One region of the Clostridium beijerinckii genome, then DNA from elsewhere that is predicted to be linked to it. Evidence: a T-box and tRNA genes for the amino acid it is inferred to sense, from the RefSeq annotation. Region 1 holds a T-box; the other holds one or more tRNA genes.

The links. The T-box of region 1 lies ahead of argS (arginine--tRNA ligase). A T-box ahead of a tRNA ligase gene usually reads a tRNA of that ligase, here a tRNA-Arg.
Region 2: it encodes a tRNA-Arg, which carries the amino acid that the T-box ahead of argS (arginine--tRNA ligase) is inferred to sense. The anticodon was not compared.

The regions. Positions count from the first base shown of each region.
Region 1 is NZ_CP144906.1:1,166,960-1,176,413, reverse strand. Features, by position in the region: gene PZA12_RS05455 (AI-2E family transporter) at 1-869, opposite strand, end outside; gene argS (arginine--tRNA ligase) at 1,324-3,015, opposite strand; T-box leader at 3,203-3,482, opposite strand; gene PZA12_RS05445 (site-2 protease family protein) at 3,581-4,201, opposite strand; gene PZA12_RS05440 (dipeptidyl-peptidase IV) at 4,693-5,733, opposite strand; gene PZA12_RS05435 (phosphodiester glycosidase family protein) at 5,754-6,788, opposite strand; gene PZA12_RS05430 (biotin--[acetyl-CoA-carboxylase] ligase) at 6,974-7,945, shown strand; gene PZA12_RS05425 (L-lactate dehydrogenase) at 8,705-9,454, opposite strand, start outside.
Region 2 is NZ_CP144906.1:3,786,287-3,795,740, reverse strand. Features, by position in the region: gene PZA12_RS17480 (GNAT family N-acetyltransferase) at 528-947, shown strand; gene PZA12_RS17475 (DUF6143 family protein) at 1,503-2,069, opposite strand; gene PZA12_RS17470 (AraC family transcriptional regulator) at 2,217-3,119, opposite strand; gene PZA12_RS17465 (DMT family transporter) at 3,406-4,299, shown strand; gene PZA12_RS17460 (hypothetical protein) at 4,430-4,744, opposite strand; gene PZA12_RS17455 (hypothetical protein) at 4,991-5,524, opposite strand; tRNA gene PZA12_RS17450 (tRNA-Gly) at 6,480-6,553, shown strand; tRNA gene PZA12_RS17445 (tRNA-Arg) at 6,590-6,666, shown strand; tRNA gene PZA12_RS17440 (tRNA-His) at 6,672-6,747, shown strand; tRNA gene PZA12_RS17435 (tRNA-Lys) at 6,827-6,902, shown strand; gene PZA12_RS17430 (sigma-70 family RNA polymerase sigma factor) at 7,042-7,614, opposite strand; gene PZA12_RS17425 (hybrid sensor histidine kinase/response regulator) at 8,059-9,270, opposite strand; gene PZA12_RS17420 (ATP-binding protein) at 9,263-9,454, opposite strand, start outside.

The DNA of each region.
Region 1 (9,454 bases):
ATAAAAGCCTTCATAGGTGAAACAAAGATTGCAACTCCCGCACCGACTACTTCACCAATGAGTGGTCCAAAATAAGGAATCATATTAGTAATCCCTTCTATCAGCGCTATTAGTGGTGCATATGGTTCCCCAACAATTAATAGACCTATAAGTGATATAAGACCTATTATTGCAGAATCAATTGCCTTTATACCTATATAAACTCCTATCATTTTATTATAGGTTCTAATAAATGTAATTAACTTATTCCCCTTTTCTTCATTAAAAATCATATATGTTATGGTTCTAGCACGCTTTAACAACTTTTCTTTATCCACTAACACATAAATTGAAATTAAAAAACCAAAAATCACACTTACTAAATTTGATGTAAATGATAATAAGTACATAATAAAATTTTGTAGTAGCCCTATTGTTACGCTTCCTATCTGGCTTGACATTTCTTGTAGCTTATTTAAAAGTCCTGCTTGTACAATCAGTGTCTTTATTCTTTCATTTTGAAGAAGAGTATTGATCCACTTTTGTATAATTTCCACATAGGCCGGCATTTCTTTAGTTATATTTACTATACTGTCTACTATACTTGGTATCGTAAAAAATAATATTATAATAATTAAAGCTATAATTATAAAATATGTAATCAATATTGATATTGCTCTTTTAGTTTTAAAATTATTCTCAAGAAAACTTACTACTGGATTTAATATATAAGCACAAATAATAGCATATATAAAAGGTGACATAATAGATAAAACTTTTCTGCCTATATCAAAGAAAAAATTATAATTATCTATAAGTTTGTATCCAATTACACCTATTAAAGCAAATATTAATATATCCCTATACTTAATATTTCTATTTATGAACAATTAATCCCACATCCTTTCCATGCTTTTTTCAATTATACCATATATCACTTTTTTAAGGCATATAAAAGAAATTAACGAGTCAAAAAATATCATAGGATGCTCCTATATGCACCCCCTCTACTTTTATAAATATTCATCTCTTACAACAGGTAATAAAATAAAACATTTTTATTCACAAAAATATTCTATTTAAATATATATATTGCAAAAATAATTCTTCATCAAATTCTAAAAATATTACAAGAATTTTAGCTGTAATTGTAAACTGTGAAGTGTGAAGTATACTTTGTAAATTGCAACATGTATATATCATAAAAGCTTAAACTCACCTAAAATTATCTAGAAATCATAGGATAATTAGATTTAGGTAGTTTTATAAGTAATGAAAATAGAGGGTTGTTACATAAGACATCCCTCTATTTAAAGAAATTATAATAAATTTAATATTAATTAACTACATTTTTTCTACTACATCTATTCCAAGTAACTCTAATCCATTTTTTATTACTTGTAAACTTGCTTTAACTAAGTTTAATCTTGTAGCTTTTAAATCCTCATCTTCTAAGTTCAATACTGAATGTGCATTATAGAATTTATTAAATCCTTTTGCAACTTCAATTACGTATCTTGTTAATATTGAAGGCTCTAACTTATCTAACGCTAAAGTTATTACGCTATTAAAGTTAGCTATACTCTTAACTAACTCAAATTCTTCTTTTGAAGATAATTTACTATAGTCAACAGTTCCAATGCATTCTTTACCTCTGTTCAATATACTATTTCCTCTTGCATATGAATATTGAACATATGGACCAGTTTCTCCATCAAATGATAATATTTCTTTCCAATCAAAGACAATATCTTTTTCCCTTGAATTTTTAAGATACGTAAAGATTACTGCTCCAACACCAATCTTCTTTGCTACTTCTTCTTTATTTTCAAGTTCAGGATTTTTCTCATTAATAACTTCCATAGTTTTTTCAACGGCTTCACGTAATAAATCATCTAGTAAAACAATTGAACCATTTCTAGTTGAAAGTTTTCTATCTGCGAACTTAACTAATCCAAAACCTACATGAACGCAATCCTTAGCCCACTCATGTCCTGCAAGTTCTAACACTTTAAATACTTGTTTGAAGTGAAGTGCTTGAGGAGTTCCAACTACATAAACACATTTATGAAAATCATAAGTTTTCTTTCTATACATAGCAGCTGCTAAATCTCTTGTAGCATATATTGATGCACCATCACCTTTTAATACTATACAAGGTGGCATATTATATTCTTCAAGCATTACAACTTGAGCTCCATTACTTTCTACAAGAAGTCCTTTTTCTTTTAACTCATCAACAACAACATCCATTTTATCATTATAAAATGCTTCTCCAGCTAGTGAGTCAAATTTAACTCCTAAAATGTTATAAACTCTTTCAAATTCTTTTAAACTTAATTCTCTAAATCTAGTCCAAAGAGCTGTTGCTTTTTCATCACCAGTTTCTAATGCTTTAAAGTTTGCTCTTGCTTCATCTTCTAATGAAGGATCTTTTTCAGCTTCCTCGTGGAATTTAACATATATTCTAAGTAATTCATCAATCGGAGCCTTTTCTAATGCTTCTTCATCTACCCATCTATCATATGCACTTATAAGCTTACCAAATTGAGTTCCCCAATCTCCTAAGTGATTCAATCCTACAGTATTATATCCTTCCTTTTTAAACATCTTGTATAAAGAATTACCTATAGCTGTAGTGAATAAGTGACCAACATGGAAAGGTTTTGCTATATTAGGTGAAGAGTATTCAACACAGACTGTTTTCCCTTCTCCTATATTTGACGCTCCATAATTTTCTCCATCTTCTAAAACCTTTTTGATTGTATTTTCTGCAAATACTCCTTTATCAACGAAGAAGTTAACATATGGTCCTAAATTTTCAATTCTTTCAAATCCTTCAGTAGACATATTTTTTTTTAATTCTTCTGCTATCATATTAGGTGCTTTTCTCATAACCTTTGATAGCTGAAAACATGGAAATGCATAATCCCCCATTTCTGGCTTTGGCGGTATTTCAATTAATTTTTCAATAGTTTCAATTTCTAATTCCACATGTTCTTTTATTAGTTCTGCAACTTTACTTTTATAATCCATAACATCCTCCTTGATTTTGGCTAAATAGTATTATCTTAAATTCAACAGGAGCTACTAACCTGTAAGACTTATAGCTAATCATTTAACTTTAATACTAATTATTATTTTTAACTTTTTGCAATAAATGTATTTATATAATTTATCACAAATATGTTATAATACGAACAAAAAAAGCCCATCTCTTAAACAAAGAGACGAACTATCCGCGGTACCACTCTAATTGTATTTTATATAAATAAAATACCCCTTAACTTTTAACGCAAGTTTTTTTGCGACCAGCCCTACTAAAGGTTTAAAAATAATAACTTATATATCATATCAGCTATATTAAATTATTATCTTTTTAACCACTTATTTCAGGTGATTTCTCCAAGGCTCTCTTCATTATAATCTATCCATAGGGCTTACACCGTCTCCCCACTCGCTTAAGGAATCAATTAAACTACTTTCCTCTTCTTAGAATTTTCAATATTAATGATAATATATTATACAAATTATCTTAAATTTTGTCAACTTAAATTTCAATATCCCCTGAATATACTATTATATTACAGGGGATTTCATATTATAGAAAAATCTTTAGTAATGCATTTTTTATTATTTCTGCTGGAATATGTATTATTCTTCCCCCAACAAATATTAATGCTAGCATTATTAGCATTTGATATTGATAAAACTTTTCTTCAAATCTATAGAACGTATTGGGCTTCAAATCTCTTAAAAGACTGAATCCATCTAATCCTGGTATTGGTATCAAATTAAATAATCCTATGTTTATATTAATTACAATTATTAAATATATCATTGAATATAGTACACCGGCTAATGCCATTGGCAGAAATCCGTATACAAACCTTACATAAATCCCCAACACCAATGCAGCTACTATAGCAACTATAAAATTTGCAATCGGCCCGGCTAAGCTTACCTTTAAATCATCTTTATAATAATTTTTATAAGCTGACGGATTAGTCTGTACTGGCTTTGCCCAACCAAAACTAAAGATAAGTACCGCTACAAACCCTACAGGATCAATATGAGCAATTGGGTTTAATGTTAATCTTCCTTGAAATCTCGGTGTCTTATCCCCTAACTTATCAGCTACTAATGCATGAGCATATTCATGAAATGTAAATGCAATAAGCATTCCCGGAATCATTAAAATCATATTAAGTATTGAATTCATGTTTTCCTCCTCTTTCGATATGTATGTTTTATATTATATCATACTTAGAACAAATTCCATTAAAGTAACTTATATATTGCAACTAAATAATATAATTCTGTTCTTACAAGATTATTCAGTTTTTATTCCATAATAGTTTAAGACAAACTTTTATAAATTAAACTTTTTAGGCATATATATTTTTTATTTTCATTAACTTTATTATAACTGTCGTAAGTATTTACATAAAACGTTAAAATCACTGCTTACTATTTATTTCCAACATTATATCATAAAAGATTAATCTCAACAATGTAAGTGCACTTATTCGTTTAGATTACAACCTTATTCTATGCACATTTTACTAATAAACTTGCATTTTAAATTTTAGTAAACCAAATACCTAACTAATATAAAAGTTAGAAGCTCAGTTGCAACATATATATTATAAGATCTAATTTAATAAAGAGTGTTTAATTTAAATTCAATTAAACACTCTTTACTTACCAACTTTATTTATTATCATTTAAACTTTTATAAACCAATTTTCCACTATTATCTTCCGTAGCTATAAAATCTTCTTTAATTTGAACAAGTTTCCCTTCATATTCAACTTCTTTTCCTGTACTTAAATTCTTGACACTACCTTTAAGATTATCATTAACTAGTATTTCACTCTTATTGCTAAAATACAAGTCATTAACATTTACAACCGAATCAAGTGTTACCTTTTTCCAATTTGCTGTATCCTCATCAACTTTTCCATAAGTGATATTGGTAATTTTATCACCATTAAGCTCCCCAACATAAATCACATCATTTCTATCAATTCCAAGAAGTGTCAGATTCTTATTACCATTAAACACCAATTGCTTATTAGGGCTCGTAACAAAAAATTTACTATTCAACTTATCTTCATATACTAATCTATCGTTATGTGGAACTACTTGCATATTTCCTAATACATTAGTCTTAAGTGACACTTTACTCATATCATTATTTATGTCAATTCTATAAACTATACTCTTTAATCCACCTTTATAAATATCTACATAGTACACGTTCGTAAATATAGATGCACTTATCTTACTAACTTCCATGTCATCTTCAGCTGAGCATATTTCTTTAACTAAAGACTCTGTTGAATTTTTTACATTATAGGTTACAATTTGAACTTTAGATTCTCCTTCTTTTTTGGCTTTCTCAGCTATTACTAATATGTCTCTTTCTTGAAGCCAATCACAGTACATAATAGTTCCTTTGCTTTCTGTTGTGACCTTATTGCTGGTACCTGTAGCAGTGTCCTCCAAATATAACTCTTCATCTAACTTATACGTTAAATACTTACCATCATATGATATGCTAACATCCTTAGCTTTACTTGGAATACTAGCCTTAATATCTTTTGTAATATCTTTTTTTTGAACTTCTATTTTATTACTTTTAAATTCTGACGTATGCTTAAAAATAAAATTTTCTAAAATGTATAAGCCAGAAATTTGTAATAGTATAGATAACAATGCCCAAGCAGTTATCTTCTTAAACATCTTCATAATTCTACCTCACCTTCTGTTTATTTAACAATAACTGCTGTTGGAATAGATCTTTCTCCCATACTATTTGATGGTTTATTTCTAACTTCTCCATAGTAATACAATGTTGTTGATTTTCCACCATCCAAGTTCATTGCATTCCATGCACCTAGCTGATGCATAATCTCTTGCAATTCCTTTAATGTTGCTCCTATACTTCCAATTTCTCTACCATCTATAACTAGAAGAATTATTGAGCCATCCTTCATTTGTCCTATAGCAGTTTTAGGGGCTGTCCCAAATCCTCCATCACCGTTTATCTTTACCATATTTCCATTAATTATCAATGCCGGACCAAAACTTAAAGCTTCTTGAATTCCAAGTTCTTTAAGCTTAGCTACTGTATAGTCACCTACAACCATTACTCCATTTTTATCTATCCCAAAAGTTGTTGTTGGGTTATCTCCTACATCATTAACTCTCACTTCCCCACCAGTCATTACAATTCCTGATGCCAACCCACCATTTCCTGTCCACTGAGCAGCAGATGATTGATCTGTAAATGCTCCACCATTAATAGCCGCTATAGCATCATTGTTTTCAGCAATTGTTGATGTAGTTTCACCTTCAACTCCCAATTTAGAACTTACTCCAATTTTAACTCTTGTTGGATCTTTTACCACCAAATAATAACCATTATACTTAGAATTTTCTATATCATGAAGTTCTATAGTATCGTCTTTAACCTTTGGAACTTTAATATCAGATATATTGGTAGTTTCACTAGTTTCTTCAGTTGAGTTTTCTCCCATAATTTCTGCTATTTTTTTATCTGATAAAAACCATGTTGCCAGATATTGATGACTCATTGAAGTCATTGCTGCTCCAACATATTGGCTTTTCGCATTATCAAATGGCCCATATAAAAGTAAAAATGGGAATGTACATCCAGTAAAAAACAATTCAAATGCAAAAAATATAGCTAATGTCTTAAATGAAATCTTATTTACTTTTTTCTTGCTTTTTTTCACCTTAGATTTCTTATTTATATTCTTATTTTTTCTATTTATATCCATTTTATTATCCTCTCTAAAAATGCATTTTAGTTGCATTTATAAAAATCACACCAGACCTAATTATATAATATTTTCAATTAGATTACAATAATTTCATTTTTCCAGCATTTTATTCTATTTGGTACTTGGATTTTGCTTTTAAATACTCACATTATGTTATAATGAGTCTTAGGAGGTATATATAAATGGAAGATAAAATTTTAAATGAATTAAAAAAATCTCAAGATTATGTTTCTGGCGAATACCTAAGTTCTACTTTAAATGTTTCACGAACTGCTATATGGAAACATATAAAAAACTTAAAATTAAAAGGCTATATAATAGAAGGAATTTCTAATAAGGGGTACAAATTACTTAATTCTCCCGACTTATTAAATAAAAATGAAGTTTTACCTCTATTAAAAACATCTGCTATTGGAAAAAACATAGTTTACTTTGATGAAATAGATTCTACAAATATTAAAGCAAAAGAGCTTGCGCAAAAAGACATTGACCATGGCACTATAGTAATTGCAGAAAAACAAACTTTGGGAAGTGGTCGATTTAACAGAAAATGGGTTTCCCCAAGTGGCGGTCTTTGGTTTTCATTAATATTAATGCCTAACCTTCCTCCAACGGAAGCTCCTAAAATAACTCAAATTGCTGCTGCTTCTGTCTATAAAACACTAAGTAATTTAGATATTAATTCAACTATTAAATGGCCTAATGATATACTTTTAAATGACAAAAAGTTTTGTGGGATCCTAGCTGAAATGAAATGTGACATGGATAGTGTTCATTATTTAGTTTTGGGCGTAGGGATGAATATTAATATAGATGAAAGTGACTTTGATGACAGTATAAAACCAATTGCTACTTCACTAAAGATTGAATATGATAAAGATTTCAAAAGAAGTGAGATCCTCTCAGCTTTCTTAAATAATTTCGAAGTATTATATAATAACTTCATAAATAAATTAGATCTTTCCGAGACAATCTCAATCTGCCGAGATCATTCCAATATTTTAGGGCGAAAGGCAAAATTAATTACATATAATAATGAAGAAATTGTTACCTGTGTTTCTGTCTCTGATAACGGGGACCTTATGGTCATAGATAGCAATGGAAATGAAAAAGCTGTAATTACTGGAGAGATTAGTTTTAATGGAATGAACTAAAAAACAGTATTGGGAAACACTCAAAGTGATTAGATAAACAACCGAAAGAGAATACATATATATTCCACATGACTAGAAAAATTTCACTGGATATATCTAAATAGAAAGTTGCACCATTTCTTCATGCTCCTGCGACAAGCGCAGGACAAGCAAAAATGGAACAACTTCCCATTAAGATATAAGCAGCTTATTTTTCAATGCCTGCTTCACATATATGTATTCTCTTTCTTTGTTTTGCTATCATTTTTAGTATTTCAAATATTCTAAATTTATGATGATAGTTATAAAAAAGTCACAGAAAAAAAAGTGGAGCCGGATATTTTTTACCAGCTGCTTTTTTAAACATATGTGCGAAATACTTAGAAATCAATATAGACTCTTAAATATTTAAGTCAATTATTAGATGGGATATTGCTAAATGCAGGAATATAAAAATACTTGTATAAATATGAATTTAATTTAGATTTACTACAAAATAAAGAAAGAGAATATATGCTTTTGTGCAGTGTTCATTAGAAGATCTTGCTGGCTGTGATTCTTAGATTAGAAGTTGTTCCAAATATGCTAGTTCAAAACTTGCTTTTGAGGCTAGCATTTTGGGCACAACTTCTGTTCTTAGAATCACCCGATAAAATCTTCAGAGATCCAGAACAAACGCATATATTCCCTTTCGAGAGTTTAGCAGTAAACTTAGAACCTACTCATACTGCAAGTATTTTTATATTTCGCTTAGTACAAAATACATTTAGTTAATTCTAGTTATTTATTCACAACTTTTTCAATATGCCCTTTTAGAACACTTGCTGATTCTTTTAATTTTTTCAATTCTTCATCATTTAGAACAGGGTTTACAATTCTTACAACACCCTTACTATTTAAAATTGTTGGCACCGCTAAGTAAACATCTTCTATTCCATACTCTCCCTGCATCAAACATGATACAGTTAAAATAGTATTTTCGTCTCTTAATATAGCTTCTACTATTGTATTTACTGCTAATGCTACAGCAAAATAAGTCGCATTTTTCCTACTTATTATTTCATAAGCTGCATTTTTAACATCGCTTTCTATTACTGATTTTACATCATCATCCCACTCTAAATTGAACTTTTTAGCATATTCTTCAAAAGTTTCTCCAGCTATGCTTGCAGTACTCCAGCTAACAACTTCGCTGTCACCATGTTCTCCTAAAACATATGCATGGATATTATTATTATTTACATTAAAGTATTTACCAATAACGTATTTTAATCTTGACGTATCTAATACAGTTCCTGATGCTATTACTCTTTCCTTAGGGAATCCAGATAACTTATAAGTTATATATGCAAGCACATCACATGGATTTGATACTACTAACAAAATAGCATCTGGGCTTGCTGCTGCTAGTTGTGGAACAAAGCTCTTAAATATATTGTAATTTTTTTCAATAAGATCTAGTCTAGTTTCCCCTTCTTTTTGAGCTGCACCAGCTGTAATTATAACTATATCTGAATCTCTAGTTTCTTC
Region 2 (9,454 bases), 2.6 Mb from region 1:
GATATATAAATAATGTTTTTACAAACTAGCTAATGATATAAGCAGCAGCAACAATATCTATAATATTTCATATAAATTTCACAGAGAATGTATATTATTTAGTTGTATTTTAAAATTTAAACAGAAATGTATTTTTCCACAGCAGGGAAGTGTATTCACGCTAAAAAATAGTGATGGTTATGAATTTAATAATGTACTATGTCCCGATGGAACAGATAATTTTCTTTCGTTAGAAGGAGATAAGACCACGAATATTCAGCTTGCCAATACAGATACTTCTAACGCAAAACAAGCTGTTATCTTAGGCAATGGAGTTAATGGGTATGCTGTCAAAATTGAATAGCATTATTCATTGACTTACAACAAATTTTTATATATAATTTATTTAAAAAATAAATAAGAGCTTATACTTTCATCACCGGATGATTGTATTATAAGGCATACAAAAGCCAGCCGTAGGTACGGTGTGTTTTCACACTATAAGGTTAGCTTTTGGATGCCTTTTGTTTTGAAGGGGAGGTCATAAAATGATAATTAAAGAGTATAACTATTTACCAGAAGAGGCTAAAAAAATAAGAGTAGAAGTGTTTGTAAAAGAGCAGGGCTTCGTTGAAGAGTTTGATGAAATTGATGGAATTGCTAAGCACATGGTTATGTATGAAGGAGAACAGCCAATTTCAACCTGTAGAATCTATTTTGATATTAAGAAAGAGTCATTCATCATAGGAAGAGTAGCTGTTTTAAAGGAATGGCGAGGGAAAAATATTGGAGCCAAAATGCTTAATGTTGCAGAAGATAGTATTACTCGAGAAGGTGGAAAAAGCGTAATGTTGTCAGGACAGGCACGAGTTGCAGAATTTTATGAAAAACAAGGGTATGAAAAGCAGGGAGAAGCTTATTTAGAGGAAGATTGTCTGCATATATTGATGAAAAAGAATCTGGGGTGATATAGGTAAATAAATTTAACTCATATTATGCCATTTTCAATGAGAATATAGTAAAAATGCCCCAATAAAGGGACATTTTTATGTATGTGATAATTAATATTTGTGGGGGATTTATACCATGCCTAATATATCTTAAATAATGCACAATGTAAATATCACATATTTAAAATTAAATAGATCAAAAATGGAGCACTGATTTGATTATGAAGACATTTTAGTTTGCGAATATTTCATAAAATTATTCATGGAAGAAATAATAAAAGCCCCTAAAATAAGGGGCTCAAAAGTGAATGGATTAAAACAAAAAGTAGCTATGAATGAAGGGTAACCAAGAGAACAAAAAAATAACACTCAAGAGGTTTCCTTTAATTATATGAAGGATAAGTTTAAATAATTCTAATTTCTGATAAATAATTCTTTCCATAAAAAAGACTCCAATTGAGGAGTCAAAATGGATTCCATAAATAATAACATAATGAGAAGCAATCATATTATATGCGAGTTAAAAATAATTATTCATATGAGCGGACCATTAGGCGAGCTATTTAACAGAATCTACTTTTTACATATTGGTTTTTCCCACCATCCAAATGCCACTACTACTTTATCAATTGTTAAATTTGATGATTTTATAATTAGAGTATAGTTTCCACCTGGAGATTCTATAAACTTTCCATCTTCCTCACCTACTAATGTTGTATTAGGAGGTACTATTCTTTCATATACATTAACTCCATCTTTAGGAACAATTCTAGTAGATTCAATAAATCTAATATCTACCTTGTTTTTTGGTATTGGCTTTAACGCAGTGTTGGTTGGAGAGGTCTTACGGGATACACAAGCTTTTTCAGGAAAACTAGTATTTAACCATATTTGGGCAGTTAAATAGTCATTAGATAAATTTGAAATAGTAAATACATTTGCATATAAATTGACATCTGAATTACGTGGATTTACTAAACCAGCCCAGGCATTTGAACCATTACCAACCCATAAAGTTTCTGTCTGGCCTACAAAGTATCTTCCTCTCATTGATTTATATAAAGAAATAGGAATACTAACTACTTCTTGTAATTTACCACTTTTATTATCTAGGATATAATTACTATTATTTTCTAACATAAATTACATCTCCTACGGATTAATTTTTATAAATATTACTATAGAGTTTCTTTATATATATAATATTCCGTAAATATATAAAATGCTCATGTTATTAATAAAAGCAAGCTATAGCGCCGTAGATATAGTATATATTTTATAATTACTTTACCTGTTGCAATATTTATTTCTATATTCAGATGGAGAGCACTTCCTGTATTTTTTAAATACTTTTCCAAAGTAACTTATGCCATTAAAACCTACATCAAGAGAAATATTAGAAATGGAATCCTTATTTTTTAGAAGTAGCTCTGCTGCTTTTGAAACTCTGTATTCCATTAGATATTCAAAAGGAGTTACTTTCAAAATTCTTTTAAAACTTCGACAGCACTCACTTTTACTGATATTTGCAGCCCTTGCGATACTAGCTAGATCAATATTATCTGCATAATGATTTTGAATATATTGCATTGCCATTTTTACACGTTCATCATCATTTGATTCCGAAGGTACAGTTCTTTTAATATCTTCTTTTATTTCTTTCATTAAGTTTAGCCAAACAATACTTAGATAATTTTTCATTTCTAATTCATATCCATATGCTTTTTCATGAGATAATATAAAAACTTGCTCCAGATGAGCTAATATTCTCTTTTGCCATGGAACGTCAAGTTTTAAAGATATAAACTTCAAATTATTGCTCTCAATAATTGGTGATAAGTACTTCTTTTCGATAAGTGATTCTTCACTTCCTCCAATTAAAGTTGAATCAAAATCAATAGAAAACATCATACAATTGCTATTATCGTATGGTTTAATTTGATGAAGTACATTTGAATTTATCATAATTCCTTCTCCTGGAGATAAGATTATTTCTTCATCTTCTATATATACAACTACTTTATCATATAGTGAATATGAAAATTGTACTTCCCTATGCCAATGCCATCTTATATACCCATCTTCAAATAGATCAAATTTGTCAGTGTAAATTGCTAATGGAAAATCATGAGAACCATGTTTTATTGTTTCTTGCAAATCATCATTTACTTCTATTCTTGTTGCCTGCATTCTTATCATCTCGCTAATATAGTTTTAATTTCTGATAATATATTAATTGTTTAATGCCAGAAATAATAATAAAATTATTACATATTTGTTTGATTAAATCAATATAATTGCAACTTGCTGCAATAGATAGTGCAAATCATAATATATATGTTGAAATTCATAATGCATATTTAACAATGCACAATTAGGGCTAAGATTCTTGCAATATTTTTAGAATTATGATGAAGGATTATTTTTGCAATGTATATAGATTAATTAAGAATAAATACAAAAAGGAGGAAGCATAGTGAACTTTCAGCCAAGGATAAAAGGAATAATACTGGTAATCATAGGAGCCATGTTATGGGGAATATCAGGTACTGCTGCTCAATACTTATTTCAGAAAAAAGGATTTAGTCCAGAGTGGCTTGTTGTAATACGTTTATTATCATCGGGAATAATCTTATTATTATATACTTTTATGAAAGGTGAGCAAAATATATGGGAAGTATGGAAAAGTAAGAATGATGCACTAAGTCTTATATTTTTTAGCGTTTTAGGTATGCTAGGAGTACAATATACATATTTTGCGGCAATTAAATATGGGAATGCAGCAACAGCAACAATACTTCAATATTCATCACCAGTAATAATTACTTGTTATTTAGCCATTCGTAATAAAAAAATTCCTAAGCTTAAAGAAATTATTGCTATTGGACTAGCAATGCTAGGGACATTTTTTATCATTACAAAGGGGAATATTCATAGTATATCTATTTCAAGGTTAGTATTGTTTTGGGGGATTGCATCAGCATTTGCAGCAGCCTTTTATACTTTACAACCTCGCTTGCTTCTTAGAAAATGGGGATCCATATTAGTAGTTGGGTGGGGGATGTTAATAGGAGGAATAGCCTTCAGCTTTATTGAGCAGCCATGGAATTGCACTGGAATTTGGTCTACTAATTCAATATTAGCTATTATATTTGTAGTATTATTTGGAACTTTAATTGCTTTTACTTGCTTCTTAGAAAGTTTAAATTATATAAAGCCGACAGAGTCAAGCATATTATCATCAGCTGAACCTTTATCGGCTGCTATATTGTCTGTATTATGGTTACATGAGGAGCTTGGAATATCACAATGGATTGGAACGGCATGTATTATAACTACAATTATAATTTTGTCTCGTATAAAGCAATAAAAAGTTGTTTTAATATAGAATGAAAATTAGTTCAATATATCATTATATTAATACAAAATGCTTAAGTAGATTAATAGATAGCTGGATGACAATGAGTCAGCAGGTATTGATAAAATCATAAGTATACTCATTAAGAGAATTCTAAATTACCTGCAGTAACTATTATAATTATATCCCCATAATTTAGCGGTTTCATGGTATATTTGCGAGAATTAGGTTCAAAACGAATTAACTCCTGTATTAATTGAGTGCTATCAACTATAAGAAGCATGGCTCTACCAGAAGAATTATTTTGAACATTATAATCAACGCCTGCTGATAATCCTGAGTCCTTTAGAGAATAAAGACCTTGAGTTAAAGTTTTACTAGCGGCAAAAGCGTTTATTGTATTCATGCTAAACAATAAGAATAAAATAATAGAAAATGGGACAATAAATTTTTTCATTATACTCACCACCTTTCATAATTTATAGTATTTGAAAGCGGTGAAATTATATTCAAAATATATTATGGCAAGTTAAGAAAAATAGACTATTACAAAATTCTAAGAACTGATTTAGAAAATTATAGCTTGTCATACAATTGACATATTCATCTAGTATTATAAATTTATAAGATAGTTAATCATTATTTACCCCTTATTAAATAAATGATAACCAGTATTTGGAATGATCTATTACACCCTAGTAGATCATTCTTTTTTTTCGCCTTCATTGACTATGTAATTATAGTAGTGAGCTATAGCCATGTCCACTATAGTACTTACATAGGTATTTAAGTCAGGATGCCTGCTCTTTAATTTATTAACTTTTCTAACAGTAGAAGATCTAAGCATATAAGTTCGTTTAATATCTAGGAATTCACCATCAATAGGTGGAGCCATGCCATTTGCTACTGAAATTTTTCTATTATCTGCAAAAATATTAGAATTAGATGTTTTAACATTTTGGGTAGATGCTGCTTCATCATCAAATGAGATGATTAGAGTAGGATTATTAGATTTAATAGACGATATATTATTACTGTTATAACTACAATTATTATTATTATTATTACTGCTGTTATTGGACATAGCAGTATTTTTTTCATCTTCATCATCATCAAATGAAAAAGATGAAATACACTTGCCAGAAATGACTGGTTCAGGTGTAAAACCAATTATTTCTTCATTCTCATCTGGTGCAAAATCATTTTTTGGTAGTTCATTTTGTTTTCTTTTACTCATAAGTGTTCTCCTTTAATAAATTTTATAAAAATTTTTATACATTTTTTCTATGAATGATCAAAGAAAAGAAATGCATGCTTCTAAATATAAAAGATTAAATGAAAGAGCTCTGTTAATCAGATGCAAAATTTGGATCTTACTTTTTGCAGGATAACTTTTTTGAAGAGATCTTTTGAATTTTCATTTATCTCACTTAGGATATATGCAGAAATAGAGAATATTCTAATATTCTCTAGAATATTAGAATATAAGAATATATATTCTTCAGAATATGCTTGAAAAATGTGGCTTAAGGAGAGGTTAGTATTTAAATTAAAAACTTTTAGGTAGTGTAATATATGATTGAATTTTTTAGAAGGTAATAAAAAATATTTAAGGCAATAACAAATTAATATGAAATAATTATCTATGAAAATAAATTTAGGAGGGGAGTAAATGAAAAAAGTATTAGTTGAACCATTTAGAATTTGGTTAGATAGTGGTACTGTAATTAGATACAGTTTATCGGGATAATACTCTGTAACTATAAATATATATAGCACATATGTTAACATTTTTATTTTATGGTTTAATTTAATAAGACATGGAATAAAAAATAAGAGGCTAATAAATAATTGAGAGTGAATTCTAATTTAATATTAAAATTTAGTTAAATAAAATAATTAAGTTTTAATATTAGATTATTTATTAAGCAGTTTGCTTACTAAAATTTCAAATATAAACTTATTATTGAAAAGCATTATACTCAAAGTGATATAAATTTAAATATATTTATAAATTTATATTAATGCAGTAAATAAAAAAGTCAAAGCCTGTGATACTGCTAGGTGAGAGATATCTAAATAAGGTAAAATTGCGGTAAAAAATACAATATTCAGCACTTTATTTGAAAAAAATTAAATTTTTGTGTTGACAACCTATAATATGTAACATATAATAAACAAGCAGGTTAGTTGCGGGTATCGTATATCGGTAATACTCCAGCCTTCCAAGCTGGAAAGGTGGGTTCGATTCCCACTACCCGCTCCAAAAAAATTAAAGAGTTTGCAACATAATAAATAATATGCGTTTTTAGCTCAGCTGGATAGAGCAACGCCCTTCTAAGGCGTGGGCCAGGGGTTCGAATCCCTTAAAACGCACCATAATGGTGAACGTAGTTCAGTTGGTAGAGCGCCAGTTTGTGGCACTGGTTGTCGTGGGTTCGAGTCCCATCGTTCACCCCATGTAAAAATATTAGTAGGCTACAAGGAAATTGATTTAGCTTAATTATTTGCAAAAGTATCCTATCATAATTATTATTTTGGTTCACTAGCTCAGTCGGTAGAGCACATGACTTTTAATCATGGTGTCCCGGGTTCGATTCCCGGGTGAGCCACCAATTTGTTTAACCTAAAGTAGAAAAGTATAGTTATAAATATACTTTTTACTTTAGGCTTTTTTATTCTTTAGGAATTTATATTCCAGTAAAATAAAAATAACAGCACCAAGGTAAATGTTAACCTTGGTGCTGTTAGATTTTAATAATATACTGGGATGCTATTAAATATTTTTCTTAAAATAGTTTTCTTTTTCAAAACGGCTGTAGAGTAGCACATATCTTTAAAATAGGCATATTCCTTAACAGTATGATTCTTATAAAATACAAAATTTATAAGTTCAATTTCTTCTTCATTTAAAGTTTTAAGAGCTGACTTTAAATCTTCATAATCACAGACTTCACATAATGAAGCCTCGATAGATATTTCTTGTGAGGGGATATCTTCTTCAAAGTTATCATGAAAACTTAAAACATCATTACTGTCAGTGGAACTTCTAAAATTCATTTTCCTAATTAAATCATTTACATTATTCTTTATTGCATTAGTAGCATAAGCAACAAACCTGTGCTTCTCCAAATTGTACATGGAAACAGATTTAAAAAGTGATTTATAACATTCCTGCTGAATATCATAAATGCTGTATCCATCAACAAAAGTTTTCTTTGAGATATTATAGATTAAAGGCTTAAACTCATCAGCTAATTTTTCTTTTGCGACTTCATCATTATTTTTACATCTTCTCACCAGATTTTCAATATAATCAAAATTCATATGAACCTCCTTCCTCGTTTAATGGCTGCAAACTAAATTGATTAATTTACATATGTTGTGTTTAGTGTTAAGTTAATTTCTACATGTAGATATACGGTAGAGAATGTATGCTTTATATAAAAATAGAAAATAATTTATATTAATTTATTGAAGAGTAACCTAAAGTAATATGTTTACTACATATAGAAGTTTTTTGATTTACTCATCTAAATACAATAATGCGTTTATGGAGAGTTTTGTAATATGAATAATTACATGAATGGCTAAAAAATAGAAGGGTAAGTATTATTGCAGAGTAATAATTTATTTATATCAAAAAATAAAAAATGGTCTGGATAATTGGCATACAGAAAAATAGGTAAAATTAAATTTAAAAACCTGCTGATAAAAGTATTTACCTTTATCAGCAGGTTTCAATTTAAAGAGAAGTTTCATAAAAATACATCACAAATAGATATCAGAAAATTCTATCTTGGTATTTTGCACAAGGCGATTATCCAATAAATTTACTGGTTCTTTATCCATATAGTCCTCAATTATAGTTTCACTAGGAAGTAAAATAGTAAAAGCGCTTCCTTTGCCCAACTCACTTTTAACAGATATGCTGCCTCCCAGTGATTCAACAAACTTCTTTACCAGCGACAGACCAATGCCTGCGCCTTCTGCCTGTCTTGATAGAGAACTATCTACCTGTCCAAATCTTTCAAAGATAATGTTCGCCTTATCTTCTGGTATACCTATTCCTTTATCTTTAACTTCAATACATATCTTATCGTTTATAGAACTTAAAGTTACAATAATAGGCTTGCCTTCAGGAGTAAATTTAGTGGCGTTAGAAAGAAGATTTAGAAGTATTCTTTCATATTTCTCATCATCAATTCCTATAATTTTTTTTTCAATTAAAGGTACAAATGTTACATCAATGGACTTTAAAGCTACATATGTACATATTGACTCTATGATAGACTTTGTCAAAAACACAATATCTACATTCTTTTTATTAATTTTAATTCGTCCTGCATTCACTCTTGTGATATCTAGCAAATTATTAACAAGCCTTAGCTGTCTAAAGGTATTTTGTCTTATCATACGTAAGTACTTTTTTGCTTTATCTGACAATTCATTGGAACAAATATAGTTCATGGCTTGAATTGCTGAGCTAATAACATTGAGAGGAGTTCTAAATTCGTGTGATATTAGGGACAAGAACTCGTCCTTCATTTCTAATGTTCTTTCAAGCTCAAGGTTTTTCTTTTTAAGTTCATCTTTTGTTTTTTTTAATGAAATATGTGTTTTTACTCTAGAAACTAATTCTTTTCTATTAAATGGCTTTGTTACATAGTCTACAGCTCCTAAATCAAATGCCTTTACAATGTCATCTTTTTCATCTTTTACAGTTAAAAATATTATGGGTATATCTTTATACTTTGAACTTTTTTTTAGGGTACTGCACACCTCAAAACCATCAATTTCTGGCATATCAACATCCAGCAAAATAAGTTCTGGAATGTTTTCTTCAAGAAATTTATATGCTTCATTAGCATTCATTGCAATCCCCAGTTCATATTCATTTTCAGACATGATTGTAGCTACTACCTGTATATTATTTGGATTGTCATCTACTATCAATATCAAGTCTCTATTAATGTTACTCATACAGTCCATCCTCCAAGGTTAGTCTTTTTATTTTACTTAAGCTTGATTTAATTTTAATTATATTGTAACTTTCTGCACTTCTAATCAGTTCCTCACCCTCATCAGATATAGACTTCAAATCATGCTGTTCCCCAAATGAAATTAATATTTGGGCCAAATCTTTTACATTACCTATAATCATTGA